Regions from separate parts of the Streptomyces sp. NPDC045956 genome, predicted to be linked through region 2. Evidence: riboswitches for the same ligand, from Rfam matches in the RefSeq annotation. Region 2 holds a riboswitch; the other holds the start of a gene.

Region 1 (9,707 bases), on a different contig from region 2:
GGCCGGCGGTGTGCAGGCCCATGATGCCGAGCGAGGTGACCGACTTGCCGGAACCGGACTCGCCGACGATGCCGAGGGTCTTGCCCTTCTCCAGCTGGAAGCTGAGTCCGTCGACGGACTTGACCAGGCCGTCGTCGGTCGGGAAGTGCACCTTGAGGTCGCGCACCTCCAGGAAGGCCTTCGGCGCGGGCGAGGTGCCGGTGGGCTCGCCCACGGCTGCTCCGCTCTTGCTCAGGTCGGTCATGTGAGCCTCACTCGGGGGTCGATCACGGCGTACAGGATGTCCACCACGAGGTTGGCGATCAGCACCGCGAGGGAAGTGATCAGGACGACGCCCAGGATGAAGGGCAGGTCCTGGGTCTGGATCGCGTCCAGCACCTTCTGGCCGAGGCCGGGGAGGCTGAACGTGGTCTCGGTCAGGATCGCGCCGCCCATGAGGGCGCCGAGGTCCATGCCGAGCATGGTGAGCAGCGGGGTCAGGGTCGACCGCATGGCGTGCTTGCGGATGACGACCTGCTCCTTGAGGCCCTTGGCGCGCGCGGTGCGGATGTAGTCCTCGCCGAGGATCTCCATCATGGTCGCCCGGGTGATCCGGGCGTACATCGCGGCGTACAGGAAGGCCAGGGTGACCCACGGCAGGATCATGCCGCCGAGCCAGCCGGTGAAGCTCTCCTCCAGGGGCACGAACTGACCGTCGATCCAGCCCAGTCCGTAGGAGAAGACGGCCAGGCTGACCAGGCCGGTGAAGTAGATGGGGAGGGAGACGCCCGCGAGCGCGACGACCATCGCGCCGCGGTCCCACAGGGTGCCCCGCTTGAGCGCGGAGAGCACGCCCGCGGCGAGTCCGAAGATCAGCCACAGCACGGCCGCACCGAGCGCGAGAGCCAGGGTCACCGGGAAACGCTCGGTCAGGACGGGCCAGACGGACTGCTCGGTACGGAAGGAGTACCCGAAGCACGGCGCGGAGCACTGGGTGACGTCACCGCCGGCCGCGTAGGTGCGGCCCACGAAGATGCCCTTGAAGAACTCCCAGGCCTGGACGAAGACCGGGTCGGACAGACCCAGCTTCTGTCGCACACCCTCGACGGCGGCGGGGTCCGCCTGCTTGCCCACGAAGCTCAGGGCGACGTCGACGCCCGCCCACTTGGGGACGAGGAAGAAGATGCCGAAGACCACCAGAATGATGACCACCAGCATCACTGCGGCGGCGAACAGCCGCCTGATGAGATAAGCGAGCACGGGTTGCGGCCCGCTGCGGACCACGGGCCGCCGGAGATCATCCGGCGGCCCACGGTCACGCCGCGCCGGCCTTCACCTGCCTTTCGTGCCGTACGGCGGGTGTACCGGTTACTTCTTCAGGCCGATGTTGACGAAGTCGTACATACCGCTGTAGCCGTCGGTGGTGTACACGTTCGCCAGTCGGCTGGAGCGCCAGTTGATGAACTTCTCGAAGACGAAGGGCAGGTAGTACGCGCCCTCCATGACCTTGTGGTTGATCTCGGTGGCGATCTTCGCCTTGCCGGAGTCGTCCAGCTCGGTCAGGTAGTCGGCGAACAGACCGTCGATCGCCTTGTCCTTGATCATCGCGAAGTTGTTGTTCGCGCTGTCGAGGATGTAGTCGCTGTGCCACAGCGGCAGGCCGTAGCCCTGCACGGACGGGAAGTCCGGGCCCCAGCCCATGATGATGATGCCGTAGCCCTTCTTGGCCACGTTGGTCGGGCTGCCGATGACGCTGGCGTACTGGGCACCGTCGTACTGGTAGATCTCGAGGTCGATGCCGACCTTCTTCAGCGACGCCTGGAGCGACTCGGCCGTGGCGACCTCGACCGGCTTGTTGTTGCGGACCGCGACGGTGGTCTTGAAGCCGTTCGGCTTGCCGCAGGCCTTCAGCTCTTCCTTGGCCTTGGCGACGTTGCCCTTCTTGTTCTCACCGGCCATGCCGTACGGGTCGTACTTCTGGCCCTCGGAGCCCGGGACGGACGGCGGCAGCATGTTGGTGCCGATGTCGCCACCGGCGACCGGGCCGCCGCGCGCGGTCTGCAGGGAGACGTGGTCGGCCCCGTAGAGCACGGCCTTGCGGCAGTGGATGTTGTCGAAGGGCTTCACGTTCTGCGGGAAGGACGCGTACCGGATGTAACCCGAGACCGGGTTGTCCAGGTTGCCCTTGTGCTCCTGCAGGGCGGTGGTGCGGCCCTGCGGGGACAGACCGGTCTGGGCCAGGTCGATGTCGTAGTCACCGGCCAGCAGGCGGGCGTCCAGGTCGTTGGCGTTGGAGAAGAACTTGATGGAGATCTTGTCCGGGTACGCCTTGCGGACCGGGTCCGACTCCTGCTTCCACTCGGTGTTGCGGACCAGCTTGAGGTCCTTGCCCGGGCTGTAGGACTCGAACTTGTACGGACCCGAGGAGAACGGACGCAGGCCGTACTTCGCCTTGGTGTCCTTGTCCTGGCGGACCGGGGACGCCGAGGTCAGCGCGAGCATCTCCTCGAAGTCCGAGTTGGCCTGCGGGAGCTTGAAGACGATGGTCTTGTCGTCCGGCGTCTCGATCGACTTCAGGCCGAGCTTGTCCGCGGACTTGTCCTTGTACGGGCCCTTGTACTCGTCCTTCGGGTCGAGCACCTCCTTGAGGTACGTCGGACCGCCGGACAGCACGTCCTGCGCCCAGACGCGCTCGATGCCGTACTTGACGTCCTTGGAGGTGATCGGCTTGCCGTCCTCCCAGGTGACGCCGTCACGCAGGGTGTACGTGTACGTCTTGCCGTCGTCGGAGACCTTGGCGACGTCGGTGGCGAGGTCGGGGGTGACCTCCGCGCCCGCCTTGCCCGGCTCGGTCTTGTTCGTGACGAGCTGGCGGCTGTAGTAGCGCGAGAAGTTCCACATGAAGCCGTAGTAACCGCGGGTGGTGTCCCACGAGTCGGCGTCCTGCGCGCTGGCGAACTTCAGCTCGCCGCCCTTCTTGGCCTCGGCGGCCTGAAGGACCTTGTTGTTGGCCGCGTCGAACTGGGGCGCGCCGTTCTTCGAACCGCCGCTGCTGTCGTCTCCGCCGCCGCCGCACGCCGCTGTGGTCAGCAGCGCGGCGACCACTGCGGCAGCGGCCAAAGCCTGCTTGCGCCGCCCTGAGGTGCGTTGGGTAGTCACGATCTCGGATCCTCCGGATTAGATGAGAGACCCCGTGCAGGTACCACGGGTCGCTTGCCGGTACGGCAGGTCAGCGGGAGCCCTTCGGGTCCAGCGCATCGCGTACGCCGTCGCCGAAGAGGTTGAAGGCAAGAACGGTGATGAAGATCGCCACACCGGGGACCACCATGTACATGGGGTCCGACTTGTAGTAGTCGATCGCGCTCGAGAGCATCTGCCCCCACGACGAGGTGGGCGGCTTGACGCCCACGCCCAGGAAGCTGAGCGCCGCCTCGGTGAGGATGTTGGTGGGGATCATCATCGTCGTGTAGACGATGATCGGCGCCACCAGGTTGGGCAGCAGTTCCTTGAACAGGATGTAGAACCGTCCGGCTCCCAGGGACCGGGCCGCCTCGACGTACTCCCGCTCACGCATGGAGAGTGTCTGACCGCGGACCACGCGGCCGATGTAGGGCCAGCCGAAGAAGCCGATGACCAGGATCATCATGAGCAGACGGACGCCCGTGCCGCTCAGTCCCAGCATGTTGTCGGGCATGACGGAGACCAGCGCGATGATGAACAGCAGCTGCGGGAAGGCGAGCAGACCGTCCATGACCCGGCTGATGAGGGCGTCGACCCAGCCGCCGAAGAAGCCGGCCAGGATGCCCAGGACGGTGCCGAGGACGACCGCGACGAGCGCGGAGAGGAAGCCGACCAGCAGCGAGATCTGGGCGCCGTGCACGATACGGGCGAAGATGTCGCGGCCGTTGACCGGCTCGACGCCCAGCCAGTGCTCGCCGCTGATGCCGCCCAGGGACCCCACCGGGGTGCCGAAGAGCGGGTCGATCCGGTCCTCGTTGAAGGCGTTGGGGTCCTGCCCGTAGAGGGAGGTGATCACGGGGGCGAGCACCGCGATCAGGATGAGGACGAGCACCACCACGCCGCCCCCGAGGGCCAGCTTGTCCCGTTTCAGGCGCTCCCAGGCGATCCTGCCCAGGGAACGTCCCTGTACCGCCTTGGCTTCGGCGCCGGCAACCGCCGCTTCCTCGGCAGCACTCGGGGCCGCTTCCGCGGTCGGCTCGTGCAATGGTGCCGTCATCTGGCAGGGACCCCTCTCAACCGGCGGTAGCCGGCCCGCACTTGCCGCTGTAGCGGCGTGATCAGTCCGTCGTACACAGGGGCGAACAATCACCCCCTGTTGCGGGAGTCTTCAACGCTTTGGCGATCTGTAGCCAGACTTGGCGGGGAATGGATGCGTAACCGTGATGCTGTTTGAGGTGTTCCGTTATCCGGACACTGGGTAACGGGGTCCGGACGCGGACGAGTTGGGACATCCGGGACACGGGGGTTTCTTACGCCCTCGTCTACGCGCGAAGATGTCCGCCCACCGCCGGGACGGCGGCCCCCGCGACGGTCAGTACCCGCCCCCGGCCGGAGGGTACCCGTAGCCCCCCGCCGGAGCCTGGGCGGGGGCCGCCGCGTGGGCTTCGCGGTCGTAGAAGGGGCGGGCGTTGGCACGCAGCCACATAGCGACCGGGTCGTGGAGGTCGGTCATCGCCACCGTCGACACCGGCAGCCCCTCCGGCACCGCGCCGACGGACTGCTGCATCATGGCGCGCACCGCGTCCACGGCGGGCGGCGAGGTGTCGTACACGTCGAGGCCGATCGCGAGGTACGGCGCCCCGAGGGCCGGCTGCACCCAGGCGCGGCGCAGGGCGCGGACCGCCGGGGTGCGGTGGGCGTTCTGCGCGAGCAGCGCGTAGAACTGCGGAACCTCGATGGCCGGTTCGGACAGGCGCAGCGGCCCGGCGGGCTGGCGGTCCAGGCCGGAGGCGATGCGGCGCAGGTCGAGCCACGGGATGCCGACGCCGCCGCCCCGGGCGTGCGGGTTCAGCCAGAGGCCGTAGTGGTCCGGATAGAGGGCGCGGGCCACTTCGAGCCCGTCGACCACCTCGTACGACCGGTTCCAGCCGCTGGCCGACAGCTCCTGGGCGGAGGTGACACAGGGCGCGTAGCCGAAGCCCTCGACCTCCATGTTCCCGTACTGCGCGTCCGGGGAGCCGGCCTGGCCGTGCCAGAGGAGCATCCACACCTGGCCGGAGGTGGGAGTGGCGAGCGCGCGCAGCAGGGCCTCGTAGGCGTCGTAGCGCCCGGGCGTCACCTGGCGCAGCATGTGCTCGACCTGTCCGGTCGTGGTGCCGCTGGCGCTCACGCGTATCGCCCCTTCGAGAAGTTCCCCGGTTGTGGCACCAGCTTAAGGCTCCGCCGGGCAGGGGTCCCCTGCGCTCGGGGTGCTGTGCCCGTTCCCGGGGCGGGCTCCTCGTCGCGGGCCGCTCCCTACAGGTCCCGGTCGTAGAACGGGCGGACGTGCGCGCGCATCCAGTCGCAGACCGGGTCCTGGACCGCCTCCAGGAGGACCAGGTTGACCTGCGTCTTCAGGGGGGCCGTGGCGAGGGCGCGGCCCAGGGCGTCCAGGGGCAGGGCGCGGGCGTCGCCCTCCCAGTGGGTCAGCTCGACGCCGACGAACATGACCGGGTCGGCGGTCTCGACGGCGGCCAGGCAGCGGCGGGCGGTGCGCACGACGCCGATGGCGGCGAACTCCGCGGAGGCCGCCGCGAGGAAGTCCACCGGGTCGTCCTGCCAGTCCGGCTCGAAGAGGCGGACCCGGCCGCCGGACGCGGGCCCGTCGAGCGGGGTGCGGCCGGCCCGGCACAGCTCGGCCACGGCCTGGGGCGGCAGCGGGATGCCGACCACACCGTCCGGGTTCACGGCGATGCCGATCTGCGGAGGCAGGCCGCGGGCGAACTCCGCGGCGGGGGCGACGGTGTACGCCATCTGCGCGCCGGCCACCTGGCGCAGTTGCTCCTCGGAGCTGAAGACCGGCACGTAGGCCTGGCCCTCGATCTCCAGCGAGGGCAGGTCGAGGGGGCCACTGTCCGGTCCGCCTCCGTTCGGCAGGGGTATCCACAGGAAGCTGCGGCCGAGGACCTCCACGATCCGGCCGCCGGCGCCCGGCACGCCGAGGGAGGCGGACAGCACCTCCTCCAGCTCGTTGCCGGGCCACCCGCCGTGCGGGTGGGGGTGCGCCTGGGCCGGGAAGCCGGCGGAGAAGTCCGCCGGGAGGCCCCCTGGGATGTCCATCTGCCTACCGCCTGCCTGGTACCGCTGCTGTGGCTGAAAAGGCTAACCCGTTCGGTACGGAGGGCCTACGGGGTGTCACCCCGTGAAGGCGATCCGGCGGAGCGCGCCCGCGGCCTCCCGGTCCAGGAGGATCGCCGAGGTGCAGCCGACGGGCAGGGTGCCCTCGGTGACCGCGCGCAGCAGCCGGGCGTTGGCCGCGCGGTGCCGCAGGAACGCGTACCGCGAGACGCCCCGGCCGCGCTCGCGCTGGCCGGCCAGCGCCTCGTCGGCGCCGACGTCGATCAGCAGTAGGTGCAGGGTGCCCTCGCGGCGCCGCGCCTCGCGGGCCAGCCAGGCGCGCACCCAGGCCTGGGTGCCGCAGTCGTGCACGACCACGCCCTCGCCGGAGCGCAGGGCGCGGCGCAGTCCGGCGTAGTGGGAGAGGCGGACGAGGGGGCGGTAGAGCGCGTACGGCAGGAAACGGGGCATGCGGCGGTCCCAGCGGTCGCGGGTGTCCTGGGAGTCGATGCGCGGGCCGCGCACGGTGCGCTGCATCAGCGTGGACTTCCCGCTGCCGGGCAGGCCGGTGATCACCACCAGGTCCCGGGGTCCGAAGAGCAGGGCGTGCGGGCTGTGGCCGCCGCGGTCCCGCAGGTCGCGGACGACGGGTGCGGGCAGTTCGGCGCACTTCTCCGGGGCCGGGGCGGCGGGCTGCTCGGGCAGCGCCAGACCCGTGGTGGTGGCGTACGCCGTGGTCCTGTTCACCGTGATCGTCCTCCCCTGGGGCGGTTCACGAAGTCCCCTCCCCGTCGAGTGTAAAGAGAAGGTAATGCGCAGGTCTCGCGTTTTCGTTCGCTTACTGCCACAAGCCGGTTACAGATCACGGTCTGCCACGGATCGGCCGGGCGTGCAATGATGGCGGCGCCAACTGCATACCGGCCGTTTGAATCCGCGCGGGAGAGTCCCCGGCCGTCGCCGGGGCGCCGAAGGAGCAAGTCCCTCCCTTGAATCTCTCAGGCACCGTTACCGCGCGGGCGAGGCACATCTGAAAAGCGGGCCGCCGCGCGCCGGCTGCCCCACCCAAGGTGCAAGTCCTGACCGCCGCGCTCCGGTGGTCATGGCGAACCTCTCAGGTTCCGATGACAGATGGGGAGGATCGACCTCGCCCCGTCCTGTCCTGGGAGACGACCGACCGATGAGCAGCACCGAACTCCGCCGTACCGCGCTCGACGCCACGCACCGGGCGCTGGGCGCGACGATGACCGACTTCGCCGGCTGGGACATGCCCCTGCGCTACGGCTCCGAGCGCGACGAGCACCTCGCGGTGCGCACCCGCGCGGGCCTCTTCGACCTCTCGCACATGGGCGAGATCACGGTCACCGGGCCGGCCGCCGCCGACCTGCTGGACTTCGCGCTGGTCGGCAACATCGGCAGCGTGAAGCCGGGCCGCGCCCGCTACACCATGATCTGCCGCGAGGACGGCGGCATCCTGGACGACCTGATCGTCTACCGGCTGGGCGACGCCGAGGCCGCTTCCTCGCACTACATGGTGGTCGCCAACGCCTCCAACGCCCAGGTCGTGCTCGACGCGCTGACCGAGCGGGCGGCCGGCTTCGACGCCGAGGTCCGCGACGACCGTGACGCGTACGCGCTGCTCGCCGTCCAGGGCCCCGAGTCCCCGGCCATCCTGAAGAGCCTCACCGACGCCGACCTGGACGGCCTGAAGTACTACGCCGGCCTGCCCGGCACCGTGGCCGGCGTCCCGGCCCTCATCGCGCGCACCGGCTACACCGGCGAGGACGGCTTCGAGCTGTTCGTGAAGCCGGAGCACGCCCCCGGGCTGTGGCAGGCGCTGACCGAGGCGGGCGCGGGCGCCGGACTGGCCCCCTGCGGCCTGTCGTGCCGGGACACGCTCCGCCTGGAGGCCGGCATGCCGCTGTACGGGCACGAGCTGACGACGGCGCTGACGCCCTTCGACGCCGGGCTCGGCCGGGTGGTGAAGTTCGAGAAGGAGGGCGACTTCGTGGGCCGCGCGGCGCTCACCGAGGCCGCTGCCCTGGCGGAGCGGAAGCCGCCCCGCGTCCTGGTCGGCCTGGTCGCCGAGGGCCGCCGCGTCCCGCGCGCCGGGTACCGGGTCGTCGCCGGCGGCGAGGTGGTCGGCGAGGTCACCTCCGGCGCCCCCTCGCCGACGCTGGGCAAGCCGATCGCCATGGCGTACGTCGACCCGGCGCACGCGGCTCCGGGGACGCCGGGTGTCGGCGTGGACATCCGGGGCAGCCACGAGCCGTACGAGGTCGTGGCGCTGCCGTTCTACAAGCGGCAGAAGTAGACACTGGGCGGCGGGGCCCGGGGCTCCGCACGCGCCCGCTGCCCGCTCTCGACGCCCACCAGCGGTTTCAGCATCCCCCCTCGCATCACCCCCTTCAGCAGCACTCCCCCGCGTACAGGAGAATTCAGGCCATGAGCAACCCCCAGCAGCTGCGCTACAGCAAGGAGCACGAGTGGCTGTCGGGCGCCGAGGACGGCGCCTCGACGGTCGGCATCACGGAGCACGCGGCCAACGCGCTCGGTGACGTGGTCTTCGTCCAGCTCCCCGAGGTCGGCGACTCCGTCACCGCGGGCGAGACCTGCGGCGAACTGGAGTCCACCAAGTCGGTCTCCGACCTGTACTCCCCCGTCTCCGGTGAGGTCACCGAGGTCAACGAGGACGTCGTCAACGACCCGTCCCTGGTGAACTCGGCCCCCTTCGAGGGCGGCTGGCTCTTCAAGGTGCGGATCACGGACGAGCCGGTCGACCTGCTCTCCGCCGACGAGTACACCGCCTTCACCGCCGGCTGAGGAGTCACGGACCGCATGTCGCTTCTGAACACACCCCTGCACGAGCTCGACCCGGACGTCGCCGCCGCCGTCGACGCCGAGCTGGAACGCCAGCAGTCCACCCTGGAGATGATCGCCTCGGAGAACTTCGCTCCGGTCGCGGTCATGGAGGCCCAGGGCTCGGTCCTCACCAACAAGTACGCCGAGGGCTACCCCGGCCGCCGCTACTACGGCGGCTGCGAGCACGTCGATGTCGTCGAGCAGATCGCGATCGACCGGGTCAAGGCGCTCTTCGGCGCGGAGCACGCCAACGTGCAGCCGCACTCGGGCGCCCAGGCCAACGCGGCCGCGATGTTCGCGCTGCTCAAGCCCGGCGACACGATCATGGGTCTCAACCTCGCCCACGGCGGGCACCTGACCCACGGCATGAAGATCAACTTCTCCGGCAAGCTCTACGACGTCGTGCCCTACCACGTCGGCGACGACGGCCAGGTCGACATGGCCGAGGTGGAGCGCCTCGCCAAGGAGCACCAGCCGAAGCTGATCGTGGCCGGCTGGTCGGCCTACCCCCGGCAGCTGGACTTCGCCGCGTTCCGCAAGGTCGCGGACGAGGTCGGCGCGTACCTGATGGTCGACATGGCGCACTTCGCCGG
Region 2 (9,707 bases):
TGACCGTCGACGGGAACAAGATCAACGCGCCCTATCGTTTCCAGGTCATCGGCAAGCCGCAGGACCTCGAACCGGCTCTCAACATTCCTGGAGGAGTGGTGCAGACTCTGGAGAAGGAACAGGCCACCGTCACCGTCGAGCGGTCGGACAAGATCGTCGTGGACGCCTTGCGAGCAGCGAAGCGGCCTGACTACGCTCGGTCGTCCTCCCAGTGAACCGGTGGTGCATGGGGGACGTCCGGCCAGGGCATGAGGTTGCGGGGGGTCGGCGCACCGATTGGGTGGTGCGTGGTGGAAACTGTCTGGTGGAGACGGACGTTGTGAAGGTGTCCGGGTCGGTCAGTTGGTTCAGTCAGGGTTCGTCCTGCCCCACGGGCGGGTCTGTTTCGGTCAAGGGGAATCGCCCGTGAAGTTGTTTGCGAAGTTGTTCGGCAAGAGCGCGCGAGAGGGCAGCGACAACGCGACCGCGCGCCATCGCGCACAGCCCGACGCGGAGGGCCGACGCCCGATGTTCCGGGACCAGGTGGGTCCGGGCGGGGACATTTCCGGTGGTCAGGGCGCGGCGTCTGTTGACCCTGCACAGTCCGGCGGCATAGGTTTCGGGCAACCGTCAACCTCAGGTACGGGTGGAGGGTTTCCCCCCGGCCCGTACGCGTCGAACGCCCCGGCGGGGCAGCCGCGGCAGGAGGATCCGTCCATGTCGGCCCTGGTGTGCACGAGGTGCGGTAACCGCAACGCGGAGAACAGCCGCTTCTGCTCCAACTGCGGTGCGCCGCTGCGTGCCGGGGCGGTCCCGGAGCGTGCGTCCGAGACGACCTCCACGATCTCCATCTCCGGCCTGGAGGCGTACGACGCCGAGGTCACCGGTCAGACCGCGGTCCCGGCGCTCTCTCCCGAGGCGCAGGCCGCCGTCGACGCGCTGCCGCTGGGCTCCGCGCTCCTGGTGGTGCGCCGCGGCCCGAACTCGGGCAGCCGCTTCCTGCTGGACGGCGAGCTGACCACCGCCGGACGTCATCCGCAGAGCGACATCTTCCTGGACGACGTGACGGTCTCCCGTCGGCACGTCGAGTTCCGCCGCAGTCCGGACGGATCGTTCACGGTGGCCGACGTCGGCAGCCTGAACGGTACGTACGTCAACCGCGAGCGTATCGACCAGGTCGCCCTGTCGAACGGCGACGAGGTGCAGATCGGCAAGTACCGGCTGGTCTTCTACGCGAGCCAGCGGGGTTACTGACCCGCCCCCCGGGCCCCGGCCCGGGGAACCTCCAGGGAAGGTCCATGCTTCATACACCGAGCGGCGGTGCCGGGCACGGCGCCGCCGCCGCGGACAGTGGGCTGATGAGCATCGGCACGGTGCTGAACGCGCTGCGTGACGAGTTCCCCGACATCACCATCTCCAAGATCCGGTTCCTGGAGTCGGAAGGGCTCGTCGAGCCGCGGCGGACGCCGGCCGGATACCGCAAGTTCAGCGCCCACGACGTCGAGCGTCTGGGCCAGGTGCTGCGCATGCAGCGCGACCACTACCTGCCGCTGAAGGTGATCCGCGAGCATCTGGACGCCATGGAGCGCGGCGAGGCCGTGCCCCTGCCCTCACTGGGCAGGCAGCGGGACCCGGAGACCGCACCGGAGCAGGCCGAGGCACCCACGGCCGCCAGGATCGGGCGGGACGAGCTGCTCGTCGCGGCCGGTATCGGCGAGCAGGAACTGAAGGAGTGGGAGTCCTACGGGCTCGTCGCTCCACTGGCCGACGGGGCCTACGACGCCGAGGCGGCCACCGTCGCCTCGTTGGTGGTCGAACTGGGACGGTTCGGGATCGAGCCGCGTCACCTGCGGGTCATGAAGGCCGCCGCCGACCGGGAGGCGGGCCTCGTCGACCAGGTGGTCGCGCCGCTCAGACGCCACCGCAACCCCCAGACCAGGGCACACGCGGAAGCCCGGACCAAGGAGCTGGCGGGGCTGGCGGTGAGGCTGCACGCGGCGCTGGTGCAGAGCGCCCTGGGCGTGCGGCTGCCCTGAAACGGACGTGCACCTCAGGCCGGATCACCCGCTCGATCCCGGCCCGACTACCCAAAGGTCCCGGGCACGGCCTAGGGTTGCTGTGTGAACGAGCTCGATGTCGTAGGTGTCCGGGTCGAGATGCCCTCCAACCAACCGATCGTGCTGCTGCGCGAGGTGGGAGGCGACCGCTACCTTCCCATCTGGATCGGGCCGGGGGAGGCGACGGCGATCGCCTTCGCCCAGCAGGGGATGTCCCCCGCGCGGCCGCTGACCCACGACCTGTTCAAGGACGTGCTGGAAGCGGTCGGCCAGGAGCTCACGGAAGTGCGCATCACCGACCTCCGGGACGGGGTCTTCTACGCCGAGCTGGTCTTCGCCAGCGGTGTCGAGGTCAGTGCCAGGCCGTCCGACGCCATAGCGCTCGCGCTGCGCACCGGAACGCCGATCTACGGCAGCGACGCGGTGCTCGACGACGCGGGCATCGCCATCCCGGACGAGCAGGAGGACGAGGTCGAGAAGTTCCGCGAGTTCCTCGACCAGATCTCCCCGGAGGACTTCGGGACCAGCAACCAGTGAGCCGGGCGAGGCGGAGGTGGTGCGCGGTGTCACGCGGCCCCTTCCAGGCACATTCGGCTAGCCTTTCCCCGTGCCGGGGCACGCGAAACCACTCTCAGGGTGATTATCACTCGGCGTGCCGAGTGTGGCGATCGTTGACGCACCCTTGGTGACTGCCTACCTTCGAGGAGGCAGGTCAAGGACGGAGGTCGGCGTGAGAATCAGCGGCGACGGTACGGCTGGGGGTGGCCCCGGGCACAGCCTCGGGGAGAGTGGACCGTACCCTCCCCCGGGCTCTCGGCTCCGAGCGAGCGGGAGGTATCCCCAGCAGGGTGGCGCGGCCGACCCGGCTCCGCAGCGGCCGGCCGCCGTGCCGAGCAGCGGAGGGACGACGGCCATGGCGTCCGAGCAGATCGGCTACCGCGGGCCGACGGCCTGCGCGGCCGCCGGGATCACCTACCGGCAGCTCGACTACTGGGCCCGCACGGGGCTCGTCGAGCCCAGTGTGCGGCCCGCGCACGGTTCCGGGACACAGCGCCTGTACAGCTTCCGCGACGTCGTCGTGCTGAAGATCGTCAAGCGCTTCCTCGACACCGGGGTGTCCCTGCAGAACATCCGCACCGCGGTCCAGCACCTCAGGGAGCGCGGCTTCCAGGACCTGGAGCGGATGACGCTGATGAGCGACGGCGCCACGGTCCACGAGTGCACGTCCCCCGACGAGGTGCACGCCCTGCTCCAGGGCGGCCAGGGCATCTTCGGGATCGCCGTGGGAGTGGTGTGGCGGGACGTCGAGAGCGCGCTGTCGCAGCTGCACGGGGAGCGCGTGGACACGGGGGAGACCCTGGTCGGGCACAATCCGGCGGACGAGCTGGCGCGGCGGCGCAACCGGGCGGTCTGACCGGGCCGCCGCCGCGAGGCGATGTCAGTGGCGTAGGGCAGCATCGGAGATGTGAGAACCGCGCCCACCATCCTGCACCTCGACATGGACGCCTTCTTCGCCTCGGTGGAGCAGGCGTCCAAGCCGAGCCTGCGCGGGAAGGCCGTGATCGTGGGCGGCCTCGGGCCGCGCGGGGTGGTCGCCACCTGCTCGTACGAGGCGCGGGTCTTCGGCGTGCACTCGGCGATGCCCATGGGCCAGGCCCGGCGGCTGGCGCCCCACGCCGCGTACCTCGTGCCGCGTTTCGAGCTGTACCGGTCGATCAGTGAGCAGGTGATGCGGCTGCTGCGGGCCCTGTCGCCCCTCGTGGAGCCGCTGAGCCTGGACGAGGCGTTCGTGGACCTGGAGGCCGGCGGGACGGCCTGGGACGCGGCGTCGGCGCGGCTGGCCGGTGCCCGGCTGCGCACGGACATCCGCACCTTCACCGGCCTGACCGGATCGGTGGGACTCGCGGCGTCCAAGATGCTCGCCAAGATCGCCTCGGAGGAGGCCAAGCCCGACGGCCTGGTCCTGATCCGGCCGGGCACGGAGCGGGCCATGCTGGAGCCGATGTCCGTGCGGACGCTGCCCGGGGTGGGGCCGGCGACCGGCGACCACCTGCGGCGCGCCGGGATCACCACGGTCGGCGAGCTGGCGGAGGCGGGCGAGGACGAGCTGGTGCGGCTGCTGGGCAAGGCGCACGGGCACGCCCTGTACGCCATGGCCCTGGCCCGCGACGACCGGCCCGTCGTGTCGGAGCGGGAGACGAAGTCGGTGTCGGTCGAGGACACCTACGACGTGGACATCCACGACCGGGTGCGGGTCGGGGTGGAGGTGGGACGGCTGGCGGAGCGGTGTGTGCGGCGGCTTCGCGGGTCCGGGCTGTCGGGACGGACGATCGTGCTGAAGGTGCGCAGGTACGACTTCTCGACGCTGACGCGCTCCGATACCCTGCGCGGGCCCACGGACGATCCGGCGGTCGTGCGCGAGGCTGCGGCCCGGCTGCTGGACTCGGTGGACACCACGGGCGGTGTACGGCTGCTGGGGGTGGGCGTCAGCGGGCTGGCCGACTACACACAGGAGGACCTGTTCGCGCAGGCGGCCGGGGACCGGTCCGGGGAACTCGCCGAGGAGCCCGAGCCCGCCGAGAAGCGGCACGCACCGGCGCACGCCGAGCGCCGGTGGCCCTCGGGACACGACGTGCGGCACGCGGAGTACGGGCACGGATGGGTGCAGGGCAGTGGGCTGGGGAGGGTCACCGTGCGGTTCGAGACGCCGTACTCGGGGACCGGGAGGGTACGGACCTTCCCGGTGGACGACCCGGATCTGGCACCGGCGGATCCGCTGCCGCTGGTCCCGGCCGGGCCTGCCGGGCCTGCCGGTCCTGCCGGGCCGCGAAGACGGGGGGACGCGGAGGCCGCGCCCGCGGATTCGGCTCCGGAGGCCGGGGCGGGTGGCGGTTCGTCGGACCGTGAGCGTCCGGCTCCCGGCTAGCGGCGGGTTCCGGGGGGCGGGACGGTCAGCTCTCTTCCTTGCCCTGACCGGCCAGTTTGCCGAAGTCGCGGTCGGGGAGCGGGGCGGGCGCGGGCGCGGCCACGTCCAGACCGTAGTGGTGGTAGAGCTGAAGTTCCTGCTCCGGGGAGAGGTGGCGGCCGACGCCGAAGTCGGGGGCTTCCTTGATCAGCGTCCGCTCGAAGGGCACCCGCAGGGTGCCTTCGACCAGTTCGCTCGGCTCCAGGGGCACGAAGGCGTCCCTGCTGAACAGGCCGGTGCGTATGGCCGCCCACTCCGGGACGCCGGTCGCGTCGTCGAGGTAGACCTCGTCGACGGTGCCGATCCGGCTGCCGTTGCGGTCGAACGCCTTGCGGCCGATCAGGTTCCGCGGGTCGATGTCAGTACGCACGGGGCCCTCCACTTGGTCGCACTGGGATCGCACACCAGCCGCCGAATCATCCGTAAGTACCACAAAAGGGCACAAAGGCTGGGACGGCCACTCGAAGGTCCGTGCGGTGAGCACGCTGGTACGCTGGCAAATGGCTGCTGACCCCGTGCGGGAGAGTCCTCCGGACACCTCCGGAGGCGCCGAAGGAGCAAATCCTCCCCGGAATCTCTCAGGCTCACGTACCGCATGGACGAGGTCACTCTGGAAAGCAGAGCGGGTGTCGACGGCTTCCGCTCTCACCGACGGTGAAAGCCGGGTGGAGCCCTCGGGCCGTCCCGGTGAAGCTCTCAGGTCAGATGACAGAGGGGGAGGCCGTTCGGGTACCCGCGCCGTGGTGCCCCTCGAAGGTCGTCAGACCAGGAGGCCTCCGCAATGACCGCCCCTCGCATTTCGCTCTCCGAGCTCGAACAGGCCGCGCCGTTCGAGCAGCGCCACATCGGCCCCGACGACGAGGCCCGGGCCAAGATGCTCGCGCAGGTCGGCTACGGCTCGCTCGACGAGCTGACGGCCGCCGCGGTGCCGGATGTGATCAAGAACGCCGACGCGCTGGACCTGCCGGGCGCGCGCTCCGAGGCCGAGGTGCTGGCCGAACTGCGTTCGCTCGCCGACCGCAACCAGGTCCTCGACTCCATGATCGGCCTCGGTTACTACGGCACCTTCACGCCGCCGGTCATCCTGCGCAACGTCATGGAGAACCCGGCCTGGTACACGGCGTACACCCCGTACCAGCCGGAGATCAGCCAGGGCCGCCTGGAGGCGCTGCTCAACTTCCAGACGACGGTCGCCGAGCTGACCGGCCTGCCCACCTCCGGCGCCTCGCTGCTGGACGAGGGCACCGCCGCCGCCGAGGCGATGGCGCTGTCCCGGCGCATGGGCAAGAACAAGAAGGGCCTCTTCCTCGTCGACGCCGACGCGCTGCCGCAGACCATCGCGGTGATCCGCACCCGCGCCGAACCGACCGGTGTCGAGGTCGTCGTCGCCGACCTGAGCGAGGGCATCCCGGCCGAGGTCGCCGAGCGGGAGATCAACGGCGTCCTGGTCCAGTACCCCGGCGCCTCCGGTGCCGTCCGCGACATCAAGCCGGTCATCGACCGGGCGCACGAACTCGGCGCGCTCGTCACCGTCGCCGCCGACCTGCTCGCCCTCACCCTGCTGACGTCGCCCGGTGAGCTGGGCGCGGACATCGCCGTCGGCACCACCCAGCGCTTCGGCGTGCCGATGGGCTTCGGCGGTCCGCACGCCGGCTACATGGCGGTGCACGAGAAGTTCGCGCGCAGCCTGCCCGGCCGCCTGGTCGGCGTCTCGGTGGACGCCGACGGCAACAGGGCCTACCGCCTCGCCCTGCAGACCCGCGAGCAGCACATCCGCCGGGAGAAGGCCACCAGCAACATCTGCACCGCGCAGGTGCTGCTCGCCGTCATGGCCGGCATGTACGCCGTCTACCACGGCCCCGACGGGCTGCGGGCCATCGCCCGGCGCACCCACCGGTACGCCACGCTCATCGCGGCGGGCCTCGCGGCCGGCGGCGTCGAGATCGTGCACGGCGCCTACTTCGACACGGTCACCGCGCGGGTGCCCGGCCGCGCCGCCGAGGTCGTCCACGCCGCCCGCGAGAACGGCATCAACCTGCGTCTCGTCGACGCCGACCACGTGTCGTTCGCCTGCGACGAGACGACCACGCGCGCCCAGGTCGGCGGCGTGTGGAACGCCTTCGGCGTCGAAGGTGACATCGAGTCGCTGGACGCGGCGACCGGGGAGGCACTGCCCGACGCGCTGCTGCGCACGGACGACTTCCTGACCCACCCCGTCTTCCACCAGCACCGCTCCGAGACGGCGATGCTGCGCTACCTGCGCCGCCTCGCCGACCGGGACTACGCCCTGGACCGCGGCATGATCCCGCTGGGCTCGTGCACCATGAAGCTCAACGCGACCACCGAGATGGAGCCGGTCACCTGGTCCGAGTTCGGCGCGCTGCACCCCTTCGCGCCCACCGAGCAGGCGCAGGGCTACCTGACCCTCATCCGTGAGCTGGAGGAGCGGCTGGCCGAGGTCACCGGCTACGACAAGGTCTCGCTCCAGCCCAACGCCGGGTCGCAGGGCGAGTTCGCCGGTCTGCTGGCCGTACGCGGCTACCACCGGGCCAACGGCGACGACCAGCGCACCGTCTGCCTCATCCCGTCCTCCGCGCACGGCACCAACGCGGCCAGCGCGGTCATGGCCGGCATGAAGGTCGTGGTCGTGAAGACCGCCGAGGACGGCGAGATCGACGTCGAGGACCTGCGCGCCAAGATCGAGCAGCACCGCGACCAGCTGGCCGTGCTCATGATCACGTACCCCTCGACGCACGGTGTGTTCGAGGAGCACGTGGCCGACATCTGCGCCCAGGTGCACGAGGCCGGCGGTCAGGTCTACGTGGACGGCGCCAACCTCAACGCCCTGGTCGGCGTCGCCAAGCCGGGCCACTTCGGCGGCGACGTCTCGCACCTGAACCTGCACAAGACCTTCTGCATCCCGCACGGCGGCGGCGGTCCCGGCGTCGGCCCCGTGGCCGTGCGGTCGCACCTGGCGCCGTACCTGCCCAACCACCCGCTCCAGCCGGCGGCCGGTCCGCAGACGGGCGTCGGCCCGATCTCGGCGGCGCCGTGGGGCTCGGCCGGCATCCTGCCGATCTCGTGGTCGTACGTCCGCCTGATGGGCGGCGAGGGGCTCAAGCGCGCCACGCAGGTGGCCGTGCTGTCCGCCAACTACATCGCCAAGCGCCTGGAGCCGCACTTCCCGGTGCTGTACACCGGCCCCGGCGGGCTGGTCGCGCACGAGTGCATCATCGACCTGCGTCCGCTGACCAAGGCGACCGGTGTCAGCGTCGACGACGTGGCCAAGCGGCTGATCGACTACGGCTTCCACGCGCCGACGATGTCCTTCCCGGTGGCCGGGACGCTCATGATCGAGCCGACCGAGTCCGAGGACCTCGCCGAGCTGGACCGGTTCTGCGAGGCCATGATCGCCATCCGGGCGGAGATCGAGAAGGTCGGCTCCGGCACCTGGTCCGCGGACGACAACCCGCTGCGGGGTGCGCCGCACACCGCCGCCGCGCTGGGCGGCGACTGGGACCACGCGTACACGCGCGAGGAGGCCGTCTTCCCGGCCGGGGTGTCCGCCGCCGACAAGTACTGGCCGCCGGTGCGCCGCATCGACCAGGCATTCGGCGACCGGAACCTGGTCTGCTCCTGCCCGCCGCTGGACGCCTACGAGGACTGAGCCAGAGCCGTGCCGGGAGGCCCCGTCCGGCCCCGTAGGGGGTTCGGGCGGGGCCTCCCGGCGTGTCAGGCGGTGGCCAGGGACACCTCGGTCGACTTGACCAGCGCGACGACGGGAGTGCCGACGGACAGCGACAGGTCGTCGGCGGCCTCCCTGGTGATGGCGGCGGTCAGTTCGGCGCCCTCGACGGCCACCCGGACCGAGGCCATCGCCTCGCCGGCGGTGAGGGCGGTGACCGTCCCGGGCAGCCGGTTGCGGATGGACAGGCCGTCGACGCTGCCGGTGGCCAGGGCGACCTCCGTCGACTTCACCAGGGCGCGGACGGCGGACCCGGCGGCGAGGGAGAGGTCGTCGGCGGCGTCGCGGGTGATCGCCGCGGTGAGGTCCTGACCGCCGGAGAGGCGGACCCGGACCGTCGCCATGGCCTCGCCCGGCGTGACGGCCGTGACGGTGCCGGTGAGTTGGTTGCGGATGCTCAGGCTCATGCGGGCCAACGTAGCCCGGCGACGCCCTTACGCCGGGTATGCGTGCGTCTGCGTCGCCTTGACCGCCGCCCACACCGGTGCCCCCGGGTGGAGGCCCAGCTCGGCCGCGGCGACCGTGGTGACGTCCGCGGTGAGCGCCAGCTCCCCGGTGAGGTCCACGCGGATCCGGTCGCCGTGCGTCTCCAGGCCGGCGACCTCGCACGGCCACAGATTGCGGGCGCTGGAGCCGGTGGGGCGCTCCGCGTACAGGGTCACGGCGCCGGGCGGGAACGCCACGAAGACGGGACCGGTGAGGTCCTCGGTGGTGGTGACGGCGGGGCCGGCGTCGAACCGCACGGTGTGGCCGTCGGCGGTTCCGCGGTAGAGGTTCAGGCCGACGAGGCGAGCGATGTAGTCCGTCCGCGGGCGGCGGGCGATGTCCGCGGGACCGCCTTCCTGGACGACCTTGCCGTCCTCGACGACGACCAGGCGGTCGGCCAGCACCATGGCGTCCAGCGGGTCGTGCGTGACCAGCACGGCGACGGCCTCGAACTCGGCCAGGTGACGGCGGAGCT

The links. Region 2 has a riboswitch for glycine ahead of gcvP (aminomethyl-transferring glycine dehydrogenase). Riboswitches for the same ligand answer to the same signal wherever they lie in the genome.
Region 1: another riboswitch for glycine. It lies ahead of gcvT (glycine cleavage system aminomethyltransferase GcvT); the one in region 2 lies ahead of gcvP (aminomethyl-transferring glycine dehydrogenase).

What each region holds. Positions count from the first base shown of each region.
Region 1 covers NZ_JBWKKZ010000013.1:223,994-233,700, forward strand. Annotated here, with positions in the region: gene AC07FV_RS30145 (ABC transporter ATP-binding protein) at 1-244, opposite strand, end outside; gene AC07FV_RS30150 (ABC transporter permease) at 241-1,239, opposite strand; gene AC07FV_RS30155 (ABC transporter substrate-binding protein) at 1,348-3,138, opposite strand; gene AC07FV_RS30160 (ABC transporter permease) at 3,209-4,216, opposite strand; gene AC07FV_RS30165 (enhanced serine sensitivity protein SseB C-terminal domain-containing protein) at 4,532-5,329, opposite strand; gene AC07FV_RS30170 (enhanced serine sensitivity protein SseB) at 5,455-6,258, opposite strand; gene AC07FV_RS30175 (AAA family ATPase) at 6,334-7,002, opposite strand; glycine riboswitch at 7,182-7,276, shown strand; glycine riboswitch at 7,277-7,393, shown strand; gene gcvT (glycine cleavage system aminomethyltransferase GcvT) at 7,433-8,566, shown strand; gene gcvH (glycine cleavage system protein GcvH) at 8,698-9,075, shown strand; gene glyA (serine hydroxymethyltransferase) at 9,091-9,707, shown strand, end outside.
Region 2 covers NZ_JBWKKZ010000004.1:5,393-15,099, forward strand. Annotated here, with positions in the region: gene AC07FV_RS12115 (DUF881 domain-containing protein) at 1-215, shown strand, start outside; gene AC07FV_RS12120 (FHA domain-containing protein) at 277-1,233, shown strand; gene ftsR (transcriptional regulator FtsR) at 1,278-2,015, shown strand; gene AC07FV_RS12130 (bifunctional nuclease family protein) at 2,100-2,573, shown strand; gene AC07FV_RS12135 (MerR family transcriptional regulator) at 2,767-3,450, shown strand; gene AC07FV_RS12140 (DNA polymerase IV) at 3,502-4,962, shown strand; gene AC07FV_RS12145 (PRC-barrel domain-containing protein) at 4,988-5,371, opposite strand; glycine riboswitch at 5,510-5,605, shown strand; gene gcvP (aminomethyl-transferring glycine dehydrogenase) at 5,783-8,668, shown strand; gene AC07FV_RS12155 (TOBE domain-containing protein) at 8,734-9,153, opposite strand; gene AC07FV_RS12160 (ABC transporter ATP-binding protein) at 9,181-9,707, opposite strand, start outside.